Psychrobacter arcticus 273-4: one gene and its partners. The protein of the gene in region 3 interacts with the protein of the main gene of each other region in a pairwise test. Links are inferred from orthologs where the notes say so. Each region holds a gene or a part of one and is shown on either strand. Other genes may lie near its edges.

Region 1 (2,924 bases), 310 kb from region 3 along the record:
ATCATGATATGTGGTATTAACCTGAATAATTCAAGCAGCATTCACATTTATTCAGTTAACGATTGTAGCAGTTTTCATGCAATGATTTTAACTTGCTAATTTTGATGTGAGAATTTTATGTCAGATTACTTAATCGCAATCCAAAACATCTCTTTTGAGCGCGGTCTAGAAGCGCCAGGCTTAATACTACGGATTTTACTAAAATCCGCCTGCATCTGCTTGCGTAATTCTTGTGTACCCTCGCCTTGAAACACTTTCATAATAAGCGCGCCACCTTCTGGTAAGGTTGCCAACGCGAAATCGACTGCAAGCTCACATAAGTACATCATACGCGGCTGGTCAATAGCACTATTACCCGCCGTATTGGGCGCCATATCAGACAGCACCACATCGACTTGTCTATCACCAACCTCAGCCATTATATGGTCAAAAACTTCTGGCTCGCGAAAGTCACCTTGAATAAAAGTAACGTCTGGCAAGGTATCCATTGGCAAAATATCAGAGGCAATCAAAATACCTTTTTCACCGACCAGCTGACCAGCGACTTGAGACCAGCTGCCAGGGGCACTGCCCAAATCGACGACTGTCATGCCTTTTTTTATCAGATTGGTTTTTTCATTTATTTCTAATAATTTATAGGCAGCGCGGGCACGGTAGCCATCTTTTTGGGCCTTTTGCACATAATGATCATCAATATGCTCTTTCATCCAAGCACTACTGCTTTTTGACAACTTTTTGTTTTCAATACGTGTGGCCAAAATTCTTGCTCCTATAACGTGCTTTTCTATACGCGCATATATGTTTATTAAATAACGTCTGAATAGACTTTTTTGCCTTATGTCACCATGCCATCAAAAATACTTTTAGCCATGATTTTTAATATTATTGAGCTATTTATCAACTTCAAAAAGTTAAACCGATAAATTTTCTTAGTGAAAACACTGCTTTATAAGAGCATAGCGTTTATAATGTACCCATAACTGCAGTTTAACATTTTCATCACGTAAAATCGTGAAAAATCCCGCTGATCTCATGCAAGATGATCATAGATTAATTATAATGGTCATTAATTGCTCTCAATCTTATTATCTTTTATTTTTATCAACCCCTAGGAATTCTATGCAACTTGATAACGCAACCATCAAACGCCTAAAAGGCATTGGTCATGATCTTAAACCGATCGTTATGATTGGCAATAAAGGCGTCACGCCAAGCATCACTGAAGAGATTGATCGCGCTTTATCAGATCATGAACTCATCAAAATAAAATTGCCTGCTGGTACCAAGGAAGAGCGTGATGTGATCGGCGCTGAGCTTGCTGCTACTGCGAAGGCAACTTTGATTCACTCAATTGGTCGTATGGCGCTATTGCTACGTAAAAACCCAAATGCCAATCCTAAGCTTTCAAATCTTGCCCGTAATGCGTAATACGTCATTACTTTAATGTCTGTTGAATATAAACTTGCTTAAGATAGCCTGCTGATTTATTTTTAGACAGATGATGACGGTAAATAATAAAAGCCGCGATGCAATTTTTTGCTCGCGGCTTTTATGTCATTTATAGTTCATTATTTAACATGCGATATTCGTTATCAGATATATCATATTTTATGATACTAATGATTTTTGAGGTAATGAGACTATGAGCCAAATTTTTGATTTATACGTAGCGACTGAAACCTTAGCAGATGACGCGCAGCAACTTGGCGTGACGGTAGAAGCTTTACAGGATATTAGTGTACAGGTAAGCGCAACGCTTATAGCGCAGCCGGAAGCTTACTTGCAGCTAGCGTATCGTGTGACGTTACCTCTTAAGTGCCTAGCTACTCAATTAACTTGGCCGAAGTGGCAATCAAATAAGGTCGGCTTTAATGATTATCTGTGGGAGCAAACTTGTCTGGAGTGCTTTTTAGCAGGCCGCTTAATCGGTAAAAACTATTCGATACATAATGACAGTCTGCTAGATCATAATGATAGAACCACCAATAAGACAACGTCCTATATTGAGATCAATGCCAGTCCTGACGGTCAGTATGCGCTTTATGAGTTTGATAGCTATCGCAATCCTGCGACACTACCGCCAAAACCTGTCTTACAAGCTGATAGACAGACACACGCTTTTATTGATTGGAATAATATCTCAAAGCTGCAAACTGCGTCTCAAACGTCAGCTTCTCAGCTTTATCAGTATGAGCGCCGTTTTAGAATACCTTTGAGTCAATGGTATGATGACGCTACTTGTGATTCCGGTTATGACCGCGTTCTCGACTACATACATCCTTGCGTCATTTTGTCATTTGACGCTACGGTTTTATATTTTGCACCCAAACATGCCGCTCCACCCGACTTTCATAATCGTCAGTATTGGACACCATTTGATAGGCTAGCAGCCCTTACCAAGTAAAAATATCAACTGAATAGCTAGCCTTATGTAAGACATAAAAAAACTCAGTAATGTCATAAAGAGCATTACTGAGTCCGGAGAGAGCGCTTAACTGATACTTATTTGTCAGCCATAGCAAGGTAGATGCCACGGTCCGATGCGTCATCAACATATTTGGAATCGCGCCATGTTGTATAAGCATAGACACCACTGTATGGGCTGATGCTGTTTTGACGGAAGTCAGACACCCAATCATTACCATCAAAGATTTGGATATGGCCATGTGGACGGTTTGATGAGCGATCATAGACAATAACATCACCCACTTGAGGCTGCATGTTATTACTGATTTTGGTAAAGCCAGCTTGTGAGAGTGTGCCGCGAGAGGCATACTGATACGCTGAAGGGTTAGGCGTAAACTCGTAGCCCGCCGATTGTAGCGCTTTACGGACATAACGAGCACAGTAGCCTGTGCTACTAGATAAAGCGACTCGTGATGCATTTGCTGCTGCAATAGCAGGAGCCGAATAACGATCTGGCA
Region 2 (3,106 bases), 120 kb from region 3 along the record:
CTGACCTAATTCTTTAAAATATTTTGTCCTGTTATTCAAAATCGTTGAATAACAGGTGGTATTTAATTATTTCGCTGTGCGATATGGAACTGGATCAATACTTAGACCAGGACCCATGGTGCTAGACAAGGTAATTTTCTTGATGAAAGTACCTTTAGAAGTAGCAGGCTTAGCACGTCTCAAATCTGAAATCAGTGCTTCAGCATTCTGGATTACTTGCTCAGCAGTAAAACCAACTTGACCGATAGTCGTGTGGATAATACCTGCTTTGTCTACACGATACTGTGCTTGACCGGCTTTAGCGTTAAGAACCGCTTCAGCAACGTTAGGCGTAACCGTACCGACTTTAGGGTTAGGCATTAGACCACGTGGGCCTAGGATAGTACCTAGTTGACCAACAACACGCATTGCATCAGGAGCAGCAATAACGACATCAAAGTCCATGTTACCGGCTTTGATTGATTCTGCTAGGTCTTCAAAACCAACGATGTCAGCACCAGCTTCTTTAGCGGCTTCAGCAGCAGCGCCTTGAGCGAATACAGCAACGCGTTTGGTTTTACCAGTACCCGCAGGTAAGTTGGTTGCGCCACGTACGACTTGATCAGATTTACGTGGGTCAACGCCCAAGTTTACTGCGATATCAATAGACTCTTTGAATTTAAGAGGTGGTAAATCGTTTAAGATTTGAACCGCTTCTTCGATCGTGTATTGTTTTTCGTGCTCAATACGGCTATTGATTTCTTTTTGACGTTTGGTTAGCTTAGACATTATACACCCTCCACGGTAATACCCATTGAACGTGCAGTACCAGCGATGGTACGGATAGCAGCGTCAAGATCAGCTGCAGTCAAATCTGCATCTTTAGTCTTAACGATTTCTTCTAGTTGCGCACGGTCAACTTTACCGACTTTAGCGGTATTAGGTGTACCAGAACCTTTAGCAATGCCAGCAGCCTTACGTAGTAGATACGCAGCTGGTGGTGACTTCATGATGAAGGTAAAAGACTTATCGCTGTATACAGTGATCTCAGTAGGAATCGGTAGACCCGGCTCTTGGTTTGAGGTTGCAGCGTTAAATTCTTTACAGAACGCCATGATGTTCACGCCTTTTTGACCCAATGCTGGACCAATCGGTGGTGAAGGATTTGCTTTGCCTGCAGGCACTTGCAGTTTGATGTAACCATCAATCTTCTTAGCCATGATTCTCTCCTAAATGGGTAATAGCGCCAAATCAATATACATAGGCAATTGACTAATAGCTCCCCGGTTGATGAACTTTTTTGCTGGTTTAGTCTAGCTTCTCAACTTTACTAAACTCAAGCTCAACCTGAGTCGGTCGATTAAATACGTTTACCGTTAAATGTAATTTAGACTTCTCATAATCCACTTTTTCAACCAACCCTTTAAAGTCAGTGAATGGACCATCGATAACCAACAACTCTTCGCCCGGCTCAAATAGAGTCTTAGGACGTGGGTCAGTTTCAGTCTGATTCAAACGGTTTAAAATACGGTCAGCTTCTACTTCCGTAATCGGCGCTGGCGTTTCTGGTGTACCACCAATAAAGCCCATAATACGTGGGCAATCTTTTACGATGTGCCAAGTATTGTCGTTCATTTCCATCTGGATCAATACATAACCCGGAAAAAACTTACGCTCGCTTTTACGTTTTTTGCCGTCTTTCATTTCGACGACTTCTTCAGTAGGCACCAATACATCACCGAAAAACTCAGCGAATTCACTACGGTTAATACGATCAGTTAATGAACGCTGTACTTGCTTTTCATATCCTGAAAATGCTTGGACAATATACCAACGCATATCACGCTCCTGATCAGTGTAAGTAAGTCGTTATCAATAAATTTCGGGTAAACAGTCGCTAATACGCGCCATCAACCAATAAATATACCAACGAACCAATTAAAAAAGTTATCTAATAGCCAAACTAATAAACCAACAACCGCAATCATAACAATTGTTTGCCATGTGTATTGGAAAGTTTCGTCTTTGCCAGGCCAAGTAACGCGGCGTAGTTCTACAGCAGCGTCTTTCAATAAAGTTTTAAATGCACGGCCCTGATTAGTCAATGCAAGACATAACAGCGCAAATACAAAAAGAGCAACGATAATACCAATACGTACCCAAAGATCATTAGCAGGTTGCCAATAGCCGGGTAGATATTGATTAACTAACGTTGCACCAATTAAAACAGCTGCAGCTAATAGCCACAAAATCACATCTTTTACTGAACCCGTCTTAGCAATTTCAACAGCAGTCGTTTGATTGCCCGCTGAAACATGCTTATCTTTAGACAGCATTCCACCAGCAACTGCCTTGGCATCAGATAACTTAGTCTCGAGGTTATCTTGATTATTGCTCATAAAGAACTCACTTCGGAGATGATGGGGTATGACAAAGATGTGATAAGAAGATGGCAGGCGATGTAGGACTCGAACCTACAACCCTCGGTTTTGGAGACCGATGCTCTACCAATTGAGCCAATCGCCTAGGGGTGTTAAGGCTGATAATTATACAAGGTTTTAATGATAATGCAAGTTTTAAGACGATATTTCGTTATATTAATCTATCTAGATACGTTAATTAATATAAAAATAGTAAAAGTATATTAAATCTGACAAGAGATATAGTTGAAATACTTTAAAGTCGCTACCGTATTGCTGGTGTAAATTTTTTGCAGCCTCTGTCTGCGTAGGCACAGCAAGCAAGAAAAATTTGCACCAGTAATACGTGTTGTATCGATATTACTTTTCACCGACTATATCATATTTGCGACGTTCATTTTGATGGCTTTTTTATGAGCGGTCGTCATCAATATCTACACCCACAAAAAAGCCGCCCTCAGTTAAGAGAGCGGCTTTTGACTAACCGTTTACCTTAATATTACAGATTGCTCTGTAAGCTAAGACTTAAACGTGAACGTTAGCAACAACACCAGCGCCTACAGTACGGCCGCCTTCACGAATTGCAAAGCGAAGACCTTTGTCCATAGCGATTGGGTGGATAAGCTCTACGCCCATCTCAACGTTATCACCAGGCATCACCATTTCAGTACCGTCTTGTAATTGGATTGCGCCAGTTACGTCAGTAG
Region 3 (3,021 bases):
TAATACCACCGATGCCAACTTTGACCAAGACGTCCTGCAATCTGACGTGCCAGTCTTAGTAGATTTTTGGGCAACGTGGTGTGGTCCTTGTAAAGCCATCGCACCTATTTTAGAAGATTTAGCAACTGAGTACCAAGGTAAAGTTAAAATCGTTAAAGTTGACGTTGATAACAACCCACAAGCAGCAAGTCGTTTTGGTATCCGTAACATTCCTACCCTATTTGTCTTTAAAGGTGGTGAAAAAGTAGATTCAGTAATGGGCCTACAGCCAAAAGCTGAATTGGCAAAAGTGTTAGATAAGCATTTGTAACTTAACACTTGCTTGCTTTGATCGCTCTTAGTAAATACGTTAGAAATACCATAAATACTAAAGCCATTATCTGATACAGATAATGGCTTTTTTGTTGATTTTATGAGCAAAAAACGGAATTACATGACTTTTTTGGCAAAAATTATTGACAATACTATCTTTAAGCCCGTATAGTCTTCTGATAAGAGAAAACTAATGGTTTTCCTAAATATCTTGTCGCTATTCTCCTCGTGTTTATCAACAAAAACACCATCGTCATTATTAAATACCACTACTGACCGAATGACTAAACACAATGACTGATATTGAGTTTTTGACGCAGACTCTTATGTAGACTTCTTTATCTTCACCTTTTATAACTTGTCTGACTCTCTTGCGACAAGCTCGTAAATTGACACATAAAATCAAACCTACATAAATCTTAACTCTGTATATATACCCTCTATCGCCCTAATACCATTGTTTTAATCACTGTCGTGATTTGTGAATAATGGCATCTCTCATCTTATCAACTGCTAACGACCTATCTATGAATCTTACTGAATTAAAGAAAAAATCAATCGCTGAGCTACTGGCCATCGCCAAAGAGATGGGTCTTGATAATATGGCACGTAGCCGTAAACAAGATATTATCTTTGCTATTTTAAAAACCCATGCCCGTAACGGCGAGGCCATCTATGGTGATGGTGTGCTTGAAGTGCTCCCTGATGGTTTTGGCTTTTTGCGCTCATCAGAAGGCTCTTATTTAGCAGGTCCTGACGATATCTATGTCAGCCCAAGCCAAATTCGCCGCTTTAGTCTAAAAACCGGTGACAGTATCGCAGGCACAATTCGTCCACCAAAAGATTCTGAGCGTTATTTTGCCCTACTCAAAGTCGGCGAAATTAACTTTGATACGCCAGACCGCTCGCGTCATAAGCTTATCTTTGAAAACTTAACCCCATTATTTCCAACTGAGCAATTGAAGCTTGAGCTCGGTAATGGCACGACTGAGGACTTAACTGGTCGTATTATTGATCTGATTGCACCGATTGGTAAAGGGCAGCGCTCTATTATTGTTGCACCGCCTAAAGCCGGTAAAACGATGCTGCTACAGTCGATAGCACAATCAATTACCCGTAATAATCCTGAATGCTACCTTATTGTACTGCTAATTGATGAGCGTCCAGAAGAAGTTACTGAAATGGAGCGTACGGTACGTGGTGAAGTGGTTGCCTCGACCTTTGATGAACCGCCACAGCGCCATGTACAGGTTGCAGAAATGGTCATCGAAAAAGCCAAGCGCTTGGTTGAGCACAAACAAGATGTGGTCATTTTGCTTGATTCGATTACCCGCCTAGCCCGTGCCTATAACACGGTAATTCCTTCATCAGGTAAAGTATTGACCGGTGGTTTGGATGCCAATGCCCTTGAGCGTCCAAAACGTTTCTTTGGCGCTGCTCGTAATATTGAAGAAGGCGGCAGCTTGACCATTATTGCCAGTGCCCTTATCGATACTGGTAGTAAGATGGACAGCGTTATCTTTGAGGAATTTAAAGGTACCGGCAACCAAGAGATTACCCTTGAACGTGATTTGGCTGAAAAACGCGTCTTCCCAGCGATTAATATCAAAAAGTCGGGGACACGCCGTGAAGAACGTCTGCTTGATGAAGATAAACTGCGTAAAGTTTGGATCCTGCGTAAATTACTACAGCCGATGGATGGTGTACAAGCCACTGAATTCTTATTGGATCGTTTAAAAGAAGCCAAAACCAATGATGAATTCTTTGAGCAGATGAAGCGTAAATCACAGAATTAGTTTTAAATCTTTTACTACAATAAATTTTCATGAATGATGAATGTTTCACTCATAAAGGCTGCCTAAAAGGCAGTCTTTTTATTTTTATTTTTATTACTATTGGCTATGTTATTAGGCATAATCCAAATCAAAAACAGTTAGCTTACTATCAGTATAAATACAATAACCCTAAGCAAAGGCACTACCAATGACACAGTGAGGCAACATAGTTTACAGCTTACTTGCAAAGCTTAGCGTTTCTACTACGACCAGATGCACACATAAGGGCTACTATAAGCGTTAAGAACATACTGAAATATATACCGTATACTTAGTATTTTAAACTTGATTATTTAATAGGTGATATTATGAAACTTGCTAAAACTATCGCAATGACGGCTCTTACTAGCTCTGCTCTTATTATGGGTGGCTGTGCTACTAACGGATACAACAGTGGTTTGAGCAATACTGCAAAAGGCGCCACTGCTGGCGCTGTTGCTGGTGCGCTTATCAAAAGTAAAGGCGACAGCAAAGACATCGCTCGTGGCGCAATCGCTGGTGCTGCTCTTGGCGGCGCTGGTGGTTATATCTATGACCACACTAGATAATAAGTTTTAAGCAGTTATTTTGGCAAATATGTTTTAATTAAAGATATTACCTAGCCAAATAGCTGACAAAAAGCCTGCAATTAAATTGCAGGCTTTTTTGTGTGTAACGATTATTATATTAACTGTTGTTATACCCATCAATATAGCTATAGTTGAAATACTTTAAAGTCGCTACCGTATTGCTGGTGTAAATTTTTTGCAGCCTCTGTCTGCGTAGGCACAGCAAGCAAGAAAAATTTGCACCAGTAGTACGTGTTGTATCGATATTACTTTTCACCGACTATATTTTTATAATAGGCAGTTTTATAAAGCACCGCTAAACGTAT

Evidence for each region.
Region 1: the proteins of rho (region 3) and PSYC_RS09010 interact in binary tests that used the Escherichia coli proteins (3 or more experiments, as listed by UniProt). The link is inferred for Psychrobacter arcticus 273-4 from one-to-one orthologs.
Region 2: the proteins of rho (region 3) and nusG interact in binary tests that used the Escherichia coli proteins (3 or more experiments, as listed by UniProt). The link is inferred for Psychrobacter arcticus 273-4 from one-to-one orthologs.

The regions. Positions count from the first base shown.
Region 1 is NC_007204.1:2,143,470-2,146,393, forward strand. What follows is about bases 15-2,773. They hold PSYC_RS09010 (YhbY family RNA-binding protein), read left to right. Parts: upstream 15-1,119; coding sequence 1,120-1,428; downstream 1,429-2,773. Other genes in these bases: PSYC_RS09005 (RlmE family RNA methyltransferase), read right to left, coding at 126-758; PSYC_RS09015 (DOMON-like domain-containing protein), read left to right, coding at 1,643-2,404; PSYC_RS09020 (CHAP domain-containing protein), read right to left, coding at 2,503-2,773. Outside these bases: more of PSYC_RS09020, read right to left, coding at 2,774-2,924.
Region 2 is NC_007204.1:2,335,518-2,338,623, forward strand. Bases 54-2,994 are described here. They hold nusG (transcription termination/antitermination protein NusG), read right to left. Parts: upstream 1,819-2,994; coding sequence 1,288-1,818; downstream 54-1,287. Other genes in these bases: rplA (50S ribosomal protein L1), read right to left, coding at 67-768; rplK (50S ribosomal protein L11), read right to left, coding at 768-1,199; secE (preprotein translocase subunit SecE), read right to left, coding at 1,890-2,378; tuf (elongation factor Tu), read right to left, coding at 2,925-2,994. Also shown: more of tuf, read right to left, coding at 2,995-3,106. UniProt on the Escherichia coli protein: Part of the processive rRNA transcription and antitermination complex (rrnTAC). The complex forms an RNA-chaperone ring around the RNA exit tunnel of RNA polymerase (RNAP).
Region 3 is NC_007204.1:2,455,373-2,458,393, forward strand. The notes cover bases 118-2,973. They hold rho (transcription termination factor Rho), read left to right. Parts: upstream 118-839; coding sequence 840-2,108; downstream 2,109-2,973. Other genes in these bases: trxA (thioredoxin), read left to right, coding at 118-310; PSYC_RS10315 (glycine zipper 2TM domain-containing protein), read left to right, coding at 2,456-2,695. In the rest of the region: more of trxA, read left to right, coding at 1-117; PSYC_RS10320 (KPN_02809 family neutral zinc metallopeptidase), read right to left, coding at 2,999-3,021. UniProt on the Escherichia coli protein: Facilitates transcription termination by a mechanism that involves Rho binding to the nascent RNA, activation of Rho's RNA-dependent ATPase activity, and release of the mRNA from the DNA template.